Regions from separate parts of the Geodermatophilus sp. URMC 63 genome, predicted to be linked through region 1. Evidence: predicted binding sites of a transcription regulator. Region 1 holds the regulator's gene; the other holds the start of a gene.
The links. Region 1 encodes LexA, which represses DNA repair genes until DNA is damaged. Its sites were predicted from a motif close to TCGAACANNTGTTCGA; they were not measured.

Region 1 (5,425 bases):
CGCGTCCACCGCGACGGCGAGGTGCTCAGCGAGCAGCACGAGGCGTCGGGGACCCGGCTCTCCGCGCGGGTGGACGGCGGCCTGGCCGCCGCCCTCGAGCGGTTCGCCGTGCCCGTCGGCTGACCGGTCCTCCCCGCTCCCGCCGCCCGGGTGCCCGGCTCCGCGCCGGGCCCCGGGCGGCTCGCCGTCCGCCCTCGCTGTCCGCCCTCGCCGTCCGCCTCGCCGCCGGGCGGCCGAGGTCACGGACGGGTCACGGGCCGGTACCGTGACCCGATGACCAGCGGCGTGGTGCGGCGCCGGGACGGCGCACCGGCCGGGGACGGGCCCGGCGAGCCCGCCGCCCTGCCCGGCCGCGTGGTCACCCCCGGCCGCCCGCCGTGGTGGCTGCTGCTCGGCGCCTTCCTCGTCGCGTCCGCCGTCACCGTGGACCTGCTCAGCCGCGGCTACCTCGAGTGGGTCGACCTGCGGGTCTCCGAGGTGGTCAGCGGCTGGGACCTGCGCGACTCCCCGGCCTACTGGCCGGTCTGGGCGGTCACCCAGATCGGCGGGCGCGGCACCATCCTCGCGGTGCTGGCCGTCCTGGTCGGCTGGCTGTGCGTGCGGCGGCGGACGCTGCTCCCGCTGGTGCGGGTCCTCACCGCGCTGGCGCTGCTCACCGTCGTCGTCTACGCGTTCAAGTTCGGCACCGGGCGCACCGCCCCGGCCTACCCGGGGTCGTTCTTCCACCGCGACGGGGCCTCCTATCCCTCCGGGCACGTGGCCAACGCCGTGCTCATGTGGGGGGTGGCCCGCTGGCAGGCGGTCGAGTACCGGCTGGGTCCGCGGGTGCAGCGCACGCTGTGGTGGCTCAGCGTGCTCGGGCCGGTGGCCGCCGGTGTGGCCATGGTGTCGCTGGACTTCCACTGGGTGACCGACGCGGTGGTCGGCGCGGCCGTCGGCCTCCTGCTGCTGGGCGTGGTTCACGCACTGGACGCAGCCGTGCTGTCACGCTGGCCTCGTGCGCGAGCCGGCCGTCCGTCCGCGCGGTCGTGACGCGCGTCGCGGGCCCGTTCCCGGCCGTCGCAGGGCCCGCCGCGGGGTGGCCGCCCGCGTCTACCTGGCCCTGACGCCGGCCCTGGCACTGGCCGTGACGCTGGCCGGTGCGCCGTCCGCCGGTGCCGAGGAGCCGGCCGCGGGGTCCGTCCGCTGCCAGGTCACCGATCCGCGGCTGGCCGAGCTGTCCGGTCTGGTCGACGTCGGTGACCGGCTGGTGGCGACGGCCGACGGCGGCGACCAGGTGGCGGTGTACGTGCTGGACGACACCTGCCAGGTCGTCGACGTCGTGACCGCCCCGCTGGACCCCTACGACCCCGAGGACCTCGCGGTCGGCCCGGACGGCACGGTCTGGCTGGCCGACACCGGGGACAACAACGGCACCCGGGCCACCGTCGCGCTCATCGCCCTGCGTCCCGACGGCGCCACCGCGCTGTACCGGCTGACCTATCCCGACGGCGCGCACGACGCCGAGGCGCTGCTGCTGGCCCCGGACGGCACCCCGTACGTGGTCACCAAGGAGGTCCTGGGCGCCAGCCACGTCTACCGGCCGGCCGCGCCGCTGGTCGACGGCGGCACCGTCGGGCTGGCCGACGTCGGCACGGTGTCCTTCACGCTGACCGGCACGCCCGGCGGCCCGGTCGGGCGTGCCGGCCAGTTGCTGGTCACCGGTGGCGCGGTCGCGCGCGACGGCAGCCGGATCGCGCTGCGGACCTACACCGACGCCTACGTCTGGCCGCTGGCCGGCTCCGACGTCCCGGGCGCGCTGGCCGGCGAGCCCGTGCGCGTCGCGCTGCCCGCGGAGCCACAGGGGGAGGCGGTCGCCTTCACCGCCGACGGCGGCGCGCTGCTCGTCGCCGGGGAGGGCGTGCCCGGCGACGTCACGCTGGTCCCGGTGCCGGCTGCCACCGCCGCCTCGACGCCGGCTGCGCCGTCGGCCCCGGCCGACCCGTCGCTGGCGGGACTGCTCTCCGGCGACGGTGGCGGCCCCTCGCCGGTCACCGCCGGGCTGGTGGCCGCTGCCGTCGCGGCCGTCCTCGTCTGGATCGGCGGGCGGCTGTGCCGGCGGCGCGACCTGGCCGGCCCGCCCGTCGGTCGCTGACCGGCCGACCCGCCCCCACGGGGTGGCCGGCCGGCGAGCGGTGCGGGGTCAGACCCGGCGCAGCACCGTGACGACACGGCCGAGGATGGTCGCCTCGTCGCCCGGGATCGGCTCGTACGCCGGGTTGTGCGGCAGCAGCCACACGTGCCCGTCGCGGCGCTTGTAGGTCTTCACCGTGGCCTCGCCCTCGAGCATCGCGGCCACGATCTCACCGTTCTCCGCGGTGGGCTGCTGGCGCACGACGACCCAGTCGCCGTCGCAGATGGCCGCGTCGACCATCGAGTCACCGGCGACGCGCAGCATGAACAGCGTGCCCTCGCCGACCAGCTCGCGGGGGAGGGGGAACACGTCCTCGACCGCCTGCTCGGCGAGCACCGGGCCACCGGCGGCGATCCGGCCGACCAGGGGCACGTAGGTGGGCGTACCGGTGTCGGCCGCGGAGGCGCCGGCGGGGGCGCCGGTGGGGGCAGCGGCGGGAGCGGCGGCCTCGCCCGGCGTCTCACCGGGCAGCCGGACGTCGAGCGCTCGGGGGCGGTTGGGGTCGCGCCGCAGCCAGCCCTTCTTCTGCAGCACCGAGAGCTGGTGGGCGACCGACGACGCGGAGGACAGGCCGACGGCCTCGCCGATCTCGCGCACCGAGGGCGGGTAGCCGCGGCGCTCGATCGAGTCGCGGATGACCTCGAGCACCCGGCGCTGCCGCTGCGTCAGGCCGTCGCCGGCCTCCGTGCGGTCGGGGAAGGTGCGGACCGCGCCGGTCTCCTCCCCACCCGCGCCGCTGCCCGCGCGGCGGGACGTCCCGCCGGTGCGTGTGCGCTGGCCGGTCCCGCTCGTGCCCGCCACGTCTCCTCCTCGCCGGCCGTGTCGCCACGGCCCTCGTGTCCTGCTCCTGCCCGGCCGCGGCTCCTCGTTCGGGACCGCCGGCCGGACGGGACCGCCTCGGCGCCCGGAGGCGACGGCGGACGGGTGCTGGTCGGACGGTAGCGCCTCGGAGCCGGTACTTCAAACGTGTGTTCGAAATCGCCGGGAGGTGTCGGGGTCGACCCCGTCGGCGGGTTGCGCTAGGAATCGCACAGGCGTTCGATCGAACAGGCGTTCGACCGGATGACACCGACGAGGAGGAGTGGTCATGGGCACCGTGCGGCAGGACGTGCTGGAGTTCGACGCGACGGTCCAGGTCCCGTGGCGGCCGTCGCTCCGGTCCGCGGCCGGTGGCGGTGTCGGTGCCGGTGGCGGAGGTGTGGCGGCTGTCGACCGCCCGGCCCGGCCGGCAGCGCCCGGAGCCCTGCCGGGCTCCGGCCCGCGTGTCGGCGGGCACCTGCGCCCCGTCCCCGACCACCCGGCCGCCGCGGGCGTGCGCACCGCCGGGCCGGCCTCCGAGCGGCCCGGCGCCCGGCGCGACCCGGCCCGTCCGAGCGGGCGGCCGCTGCGTTCCGGTACCACCGGTGGCCCCGTCCGCGGCGGCTGCGCGCCGGCCGCCGTGCGGCTGACCCGGCGGGGGCGGCGCCTCGTCGCCGTGCTCGCCCTCGGCGGAGCGGTCGGCCTGGGCGCCTGGCTCGCGCCGCTGGTGGGCGGTGCCGGCGGCGGCCTGCGGCTCGCGGGGGAGAGCAGCGTCGTCGTCGAGCCGGGCGACACGGTGTGGTCGATCGCGGGGGAGGTCGCCGCGGACGGGGACGACGTGCGCGTCGTGGTCGACGCCATCGAGGAGCTCAACGACCTCCGCGGCTCGTCCGTCGTGCCCGGGCAGGTCCTGCAGTTGCCGTGAGCGCCGGCTGCGGGGCGGCCGGGTCGGCCGCCGAGCTCCGGCAGACATGGACGAGAGGGCGGCGGCGAGTTCGTCAACCCTCCGCGCGAGGTCGCTCACGGACCGGAGCCTCGCCGGCACCTACGGTCGAGGACGTGTCAGCAGCCGTGAGCAGCCGGGCCGCAGTCGTCTTCCGCTCGCCGCAGGACGTCGAGGTGTGCGTGGACGGCGGCTGGGCTCCCGGCGCCATGCTGGGCTGGCGGCACGACGAACGCGGCGGCTGCCAGGCGCAGGTGCGGTGGCGCGACGGAGGCGAGCCGACCTGGGTCGACCTCGCCGGTGTGCGCCTGCCCGAGCGGCACCTGTCCCTCGCGCACACCGGGACGCCGGCCGAGTCACCGACCGCCGACACCGGCGATCGCGACCGGCAGGACGGCTCACCCCGTCCCGACGCGACCGTCGTGATGGCCGCGGTGCAGCCGGCACGCCGCACGTTCCGTGCCGGCCGCCGGCACGGCGCCGACGGCACCGCCGAGCAGCCCGCCGTCGGGTCCGCCGCAGCGGGCCGCCACCGGGCGCCCGCCGACGGGTCCGCCGGTGCAGGCCGGCACCGGGCGCTCACCGCCGAGATGTCGGCGGTCGCCGTCGGCACCCCCGCCGTTCCGGACGGCTCCGGCGCCTCCGCGGGGTCCTCCGCAGCGTCCTCCGCTGAGGTCGGGGAGCCGGACCTGCTGACCCGCCCGATCCGCCTGAACGACCTGGCGTCCCACCCGCGCGGCGGGCGTCCCGCCGTCCGCCGCCCGGTCTGAGCTCTCCGTCCCGGCGTCCTCGCCGGTCGCGGCAGGTCCGGGTCCCGGTACCGGGCGGGGCCTCCGCGAGCGCCTCCACCGCCGACCGACCCGCCCTCCGGCGGTGCCCGTGCGCGCGTTCCATACGCCCCTTCCACCCTCTCCCGCACGCCGACACGCGGGGGCCCTCGGCGTGTCGTGTGACGGGTGGGAATCATGCTCGCGCCTGGTCACCGGTGGGTTGCGAGCACATCTCGGTGGAAGAGACACGCCCGCGTTCGGCTTGCAGATGTAGTGGAGCCCGGCCTAGGGTCCCCCTACATCTAGTAGTTGCTTCAACGGGAGTCCTCCACAGGTCGTCCTCAGGACTTCCCCGTGGCATCCACCGGATGTCCCCAGGGGGGTCCACAGACGCGACCCCGAGGGGCGATCAGCGGTCGCCGGCGCGGCCGCCCGGGACCGGTCACCGGTCCCGGGCGACGGGCCGGTCGCGGAGGGAGGTGAACCGCAGTGCGCTGCCCGTTCTGCCACAACCCCGACAGCCGGGTGATCGACTCGCGCGAGGCCGACGAGGGGGCCACCACCCGCCGTCGCCGGTCGTGCCCGGCCTGCGGTCGCCGTTTCACCACGGTGGAGGAGGCGGTCCTCGCCGTCGTCAAGCGCAGCGGCGTCAGCGAGCCGTTCAACCGGGCCAAGGTCGTCGCCGGCGTCCGCCGGGCCTGCCAGGGCCGGCCGGTCGACGAGGACCAGTTGCAGCAGCTC
Region 2 (5,425 bases), 1.3 Mb from region 1:
AAGGGCGTCAACGACCAGCTCGGGCACGACGCCGGCGACGAGCTGCTCGTGGCGGTCGCGCGCCGGCTGGAGCAGGCGGTGCGGCCCGCCGACCTGGTCAGCCGCCTCGGCGGGGACGAGATGGCCGTCCTGCTCGACGGCGTGACCGGCGCGGAGGAGGCGGCCGGGGTGGCCGAGCGGCTGCTGGCGGCGCTGGCCGAGCCCTACGCCGTCGACGGCCGGGAGGTGGTCGTGACGGTCAGCGTCGGGATCGCGGTCGCCGACGCGGAGGGCCTGGCCGGGCCGCGGCTGCGCGAGGAGCAGGACGCCGCGTCCGGGCCGGACGGGGGCGGCCACGCCGAGGAGGTGCTCCGGGCGGCCGACATGGCCCTGCAGCGGGCCAAGGCGAGGGGCGGGCACCGCTACGAGCTGTTCAACGAGCCGCTGCGCCAGCGGACCCGGGACCGGCTGGGGCTGCGTGCCGCGCTGCGCCGCGCGGTCGGCGCGGGGGCGGTCACGGTCGCCTACCAGCCGATCGTGCGGGTGGCCGACGGCCGGCTGGTGACCGTCGAGGCGCTCGCGCGGTGGCACGACGACGAGCGCGGCGAGGTGCCCGCGGCGGAGTTCATCGCCGCCGCCGAGGAGACCGGGCTGATCCACGAGCTCGGCGCGCAGGTGCTCGAGCAGGCCTGCGCCCAGGCCGCGCGGTGGCGCCGGGTCTTCGGGGCCGCCACCCCCCGCGTGGCGGTCAACGTCTCGACCCGCCAGCTGCTCCCCGCCGACTTCGCGCCCCGGGTGCTCGCGCTGCTCGACCGCGTCGGGCTGCCCGCGGACGCCCTCGAGCTGGAGATGACCGAGTCCTGCGCCGTGGAGCCGGGCGCGCGGGCGGCCCTGGAGCGGTTCACCGCGGCCGGCGTCGTGCTGGCCGTGGACGACTTCGGCACCGGCTACTCCAGCTTCGCCGCCCTGCGCGAGCGGACGCCGCAGGCCTTCAAGCTCGACCGCTCCTTCGTCGCGCGGCTGCCCGACGACCGCCCGACCGACGCGATCGTCTCCGCCGTCCTCGCGCTCGCCCAGCACCTGGGGGCCACCGTCACCGCCGAGGGCGTGGAGACCGAGGAGCAGCTGCGGCGCCTCCGGGAGCTCGGCTGCCCGCAGGTCCAGGGCTACCTGCTGGGCCGCCCGGTGCCGGCGGACCGGATCGAACGGGAGTGGCTCGCCCGTCCGCGGTGATCCGCGGTGCGCCCGCGCGGGCCTGTGGACGGCGGCCGGCCGTCCACAGCGCCTCCGCGACGGCGCCGCGCCGCCGGGAGAGCATCGCCGGCATGGCGACGACGGCGGACGACACCTGGCTGCGGACCCTGCTGCTCGGCGGCGACTGGCACGCCGACGGCGCCGCCGCGGGCGCGGTGGCCGCCGTCCTGGCCGGACGCGACCCGGCGGTCGACGGGTCGGGCGGGGCCACCGGGGCGCTGCTGTCGGCCCTGGCGGACGCGTGGGAGCGGGGCTGGCAGCCGGCCGACGTCGCCCACGCGGTCCGCCGCCGGGCGACCACCCGCGCGGCGCGGCTGGTGGTCGCCCTCGTCGCCGAGGACGCCCGCCGCTCCGACGCCGCCTCCCGGGCGCCGCAGGGCTGGGTCGACCAGCTCCGCGAGCTGGGGGCGCTGACCGCCGGCACCCCGGCCGGCAACCCCGCCGTGGTGGCCGCCTGGCACCGGGCCGAGGGCCGGTCGGCCGGCGAGGCGTGGCGGGAGGTGCTGGTCGTGGCCGCGACGCTGCGCACGCTGGCGCGGATCGACCAGCTGCTGCCGCCGCCCTCGCGCTGGGGCCCGGCGGCGCGCCGGGCGGAGCCGGCGTCCGCGCCCGACGACGCCCGGGCGCTGCGTCGCATCCGGGCGCTGCTGGCCAAGGCGGAGTCCACGGGGTTCCCGGACGAGGCCGAGGCGCTCACCGCCAAGGCGCAGGAGCTGATGACCCGCCACGCGGTCGACTCCGCGCTGCTGGAGGCCGGCGGCGGGGCGGCCCGGACAGGTGTGGACACCCGCCGGGTCCACGTCGACGACCCGTACGTGCGGGCCAAGGTGCAGCTGCTGGGGGCGGTCGCCGAGGCCAACGGCGTGCGGCTGGTCTGGTACCAGGGTCTCGGCATCGCCACCCTGGTCGGCTTCAGCGGCGACCTCGACGCCGTCGAGCTGCTGTTCACCTCGCTGCTGCTCCAGGTCGGCCAGGCCCTCGGGGCCGCGGAGCGGGCGTCGCGCCGGGGGTCGGCCTCCCGCTCGTTCCGCCGGGCGTTCCTGCTCGGTTACGCGAGCCGCATCGGCGAGCGGCTGACCAGCGCGCGCGACCGGGCCGCGACGGCCGCGGCGACGGAGCAGGGCGTGGACCTGCTGCCCGTCCTGCGCTCGCGGCAGGAGGCGGTGGACGACGCGTTCACCGGGCTGTTCCCCCGCGTCCGCAGCAGCCGCGGCCGCTCCTCGGCGGACGCCGCGGGCTGGTGGGCCGGCCGCGCGGCCGCCGACTCCGCCGAGGTCGGCTCCCGCCACCCGCACGTGCACTGACGTCCGGCCGCGTCTGCGCGGCAACGCCCCCCGGCCGCGTCTGCGCGGCAACGCCCCCCGGCCGCGTCTCCGCGGCAACGCCCCCCGGCCGCGTCTCCGCGGCAACGCCCCCCGGCCGCGTCTCCGCGGCAACGTCCCTGCGCTTCTGACCTGCGGTTCTGTCACTGGCCGGCCATAGCCTCCGAACACACGATCGACGAGGAGACGCCGTGCCCGAGCCGAGCAGCACCCCGCACCCCTCCGGCAGCCCGCTGCCCGAACTGGCCCGGGCGATCACCGCCGGCGCCGTCCGGCTGGCGGCCGCCACCGCCGCGTGGCTGCGCCTGGTGGCCGAGTTCGACGAGCGCGACGGCTGGCACGGGTGGGGCATCCGGTCCTGCGGGCACTGGCTGGCGTGGCAGTGCGGCCTGACACCGGGTGCCGCGAGGGAACACGTCCGCGTGGCCCGGGCCCTGCGCCTGCTCCCGCTCACCGAGGCGGCGTTCGCCGACGGCCGGTTGTCCTACTCCAAGGTCCGAGCGCTGACGCGCATCGCGGAGCCCGACACGGAGGGGGCGCTGCTCGACCTCGCCGTCGACACCACCGCCGCCCAGCTCGAGAGCTTCGTCCGCTCCTGGCGCCGCGCCGACCGCGCCGACGACGAGGAGCACGACCGGCCCGAGTCCCGGGAGTCCTTCCAGTACTCCTGGGACGACGACGGGATGCTGACCCTGCGACTGCGGCTGCGCCCCGAACCCGGCGCCGAGGTGCTGGCCGCCATCGAGTCGGTCGCCGAGCGCGAGGCCCGGCGTGAGCGGGCGCAGAACGTGCGCACCCGGGAGGTCGGCCCGGCCCCGGGATCGGACTGGCAGGAGCGGCAGGAGCTGCACCGCCGCTGCGCGGACGACGACGAGCTGGCCGGGCTGGCCCACGAGCGCACCACCGCCCGCCGGCTGAGCGCGCTCGCCTCGCTCGCCCGGGCCGGGGTGGACGCCGACCGCCGTCCCGGCGACCCACCCCGGCGCGAGGTCGTCGTGCACGTCGACGCCGCCGTCCTCGCCGACGACACCGCGGCCGGCCGGGCGCACCTGGAGGGCGGTCCCGCCCTGACGCCGGCCCAGGCCCGGCGCATGCTCTGCGACGCCACAGCCGTGACCATGCTGGAGCGCGGCCGCGAGCCCCTCGCCCTCGGCCGCGGACGGCGACGCGCCAGCAAGGGACAACGGCAGGCGCTGCTGCGCCGCGACGGCGGCTGCGCACGGCCCGGCTGCCCGGAGACGCGCGTCGAGCGACTCCACGCCCACCACCTGCGCCACTGGTCCTTCGGGGGTCGCACCGATCTGGACAACCTCGTCCTGCTCTGCGACGTCGACCACGGCCTGGTGCACGACCGTGACCTGGTCGTGGCCCGGGTCGACGGCCGGCTCGTGGTCACGGCACCGGACGGGCGGCACGTCTGGGGCACGGCCGACGCGGCCTTCCACGGCGGCCTGGACGGCCTCGACGACACCTCGCACCCCCGGGACGCGGCAGTCGAGCCGACGACGCTCGACCCGTTCACCGGCGTCCACCCGATCGACGACGAGGTCGGCCGGCGGCCGGTGCGCGTCGCCCGCCGGGCCGAGGACGCCCAGGGGACGCGGTCGGCTCGTCGGAGACGGGCCGCGGCCGGACGGCAGGGCCTCCGCGCCGGGAGACGTCCGAAGCGCCGATCGCTCCGGCCGAGGACAGACTCCGCCGCCGGTGAGCACCCCTCCGCCGGCCAGCACCCCTCCGCCGGTCTGCACCCCTCCGCCGGTCTGCGCTCCGGCAGGATTCCCGGCCTGCCGCACCGGAGGAGGTACGCGGCGGAGGGCACTGCCGCGATGGGCAGGGTCCTGTTCCCCGCGGGTGAGCCGGCGCTCCCCGACGTGCTGCCCGCGAGCGGCGAGCGGATGGACCTGCGGTACGCGGTCGGGGTCCTGATGGACCACCGCGACCGGCTCCGCCGCCTCGCGGCCGGGGACGGGGCGTCCGACACCTGACGGCCGGCGTTCCCGCGGAGACGCGACCCAGCCGATCCCGCCGCATTCCCGCCGCGTTCCCGCGGAGACGCGACCCAGCCGATCCCGCCGCATTCCCGCCGCGTTCCCGCGGAGACGCGACCCGGCCGATCCCGCCGCGTTCCCGCGGAGATGCGACCGAGCCCGCGGAGCCCAGCGTCCAGCAGCGCTCCGTTTGCCGATCTCGGGCCCCGGGCAGCGCGTGCCGGTGCCCCGAGAGAAGCAGGACAACCCCGCCGGCGGCTCGGCCTCCGTCCGCACCCGCCGGCTGCGCGAGACGGCTCGCGACGTCCTCGGCTTCGACGACTTCCGCCCGGGGCAGGAGCGCGCGATGCAGGCCGTCCTCGCCGGCCAGGACACGCTGGCGGTGCTGCCCTCGGGAGCCGGGAAGTCGGCGGTCTACCAGGTGGCCGGGCAGCTGCTCGACGGTCCGGTGCTCGTCGTCTCGCCGCTGATCGCGCTGCAGCGCGATCAGGTGGAGCGGCTCGACGAACTCGGGGACGCCGTCGGCCGCGCCGCCCAGCTCAACTCCAGCCTGTCGGCCGGCGACCAGCGCGCAGCCCTGGAGGGGCTGGCGGACGGAACGGTCCGCTACCTCTTCCTCGCACCCGAGCAGCTGGCCAAGTCCGAGGTGGTCGACGCCGTCCGCGACGCCGGCCCGGCGCTGTTCGTCGTCGACGAGGCGCACTGCGTCTCCGCCTGGGGCCACGACTTCCGCCCCGACTACCTGCGGCTGGGCCAGGTGGTCGAGCAGCTCGGGCACCCGACGGTGCTGGCCCTCACCGCCACCGCCGCCCCGCCGGTGCGCGCCGAGATCCTCGAGCGGCTGTCGATGCGCGACCCGGAGGTCGTCGTCGCCGGGTTCGA

Region 2: a site for LexA is predicted at 2,719-2,734, ahead of ACWIZO_RS06025 (DUF222 domain-containing protein). Genes of this name have one in related genera too.

Annotation. Positions count from the first base shown of each region.
Region 1 covers NZ_CP199956.1:5,401,332-5,406,756, reverse strand. Annotated here, with positions in the region: gene hflX (GTPase HflX) at 1-123, shown strand, start outside; gene ACWIZO_RS26180 (phosphatase PAP2 family protein) at 274-1,032, shown strand; gene ACWIZO_RS26175 (hypothetical protein) at 1,079-2,134, shown strand; gene lexA (transcriptional repressor LexA) at 2,183-2,974, opposite strand; gene ACWIZO_RS26165 (LysM peptidoglycan-binding domain-containing protein) at 3,261-3,896, shown strand; gene ACWIZO_RS26160 (hypothetical protein) at 4,031-4,684, shown strand; gene nrdR (transcriptional regulator NrdR) at 5,174-5,425, shown strand, end outside.
Region 2 covers NZ_CP199956.1:1,225,833-1,231,257, forward strand. Annotated here, with positions in the region: gene ACWIZO_RS06015 (putative bifunctional diguanylate cyclase/phosphodiesterase) at 1-1,212, shown strand, start outside; gene ACWIZO_RS06020 (DUF2786 domain-containing protein) at 1,305-2,537, shown strand; gene ACWIZO_RS06025 (DUF222 domain-containing protein) at 2,747-4,540, shown strand; gene ACWIZO_RS06030 (RecQ family ATP-dependent DNA helicase) at 4,767-5,425, shown strand, end outside.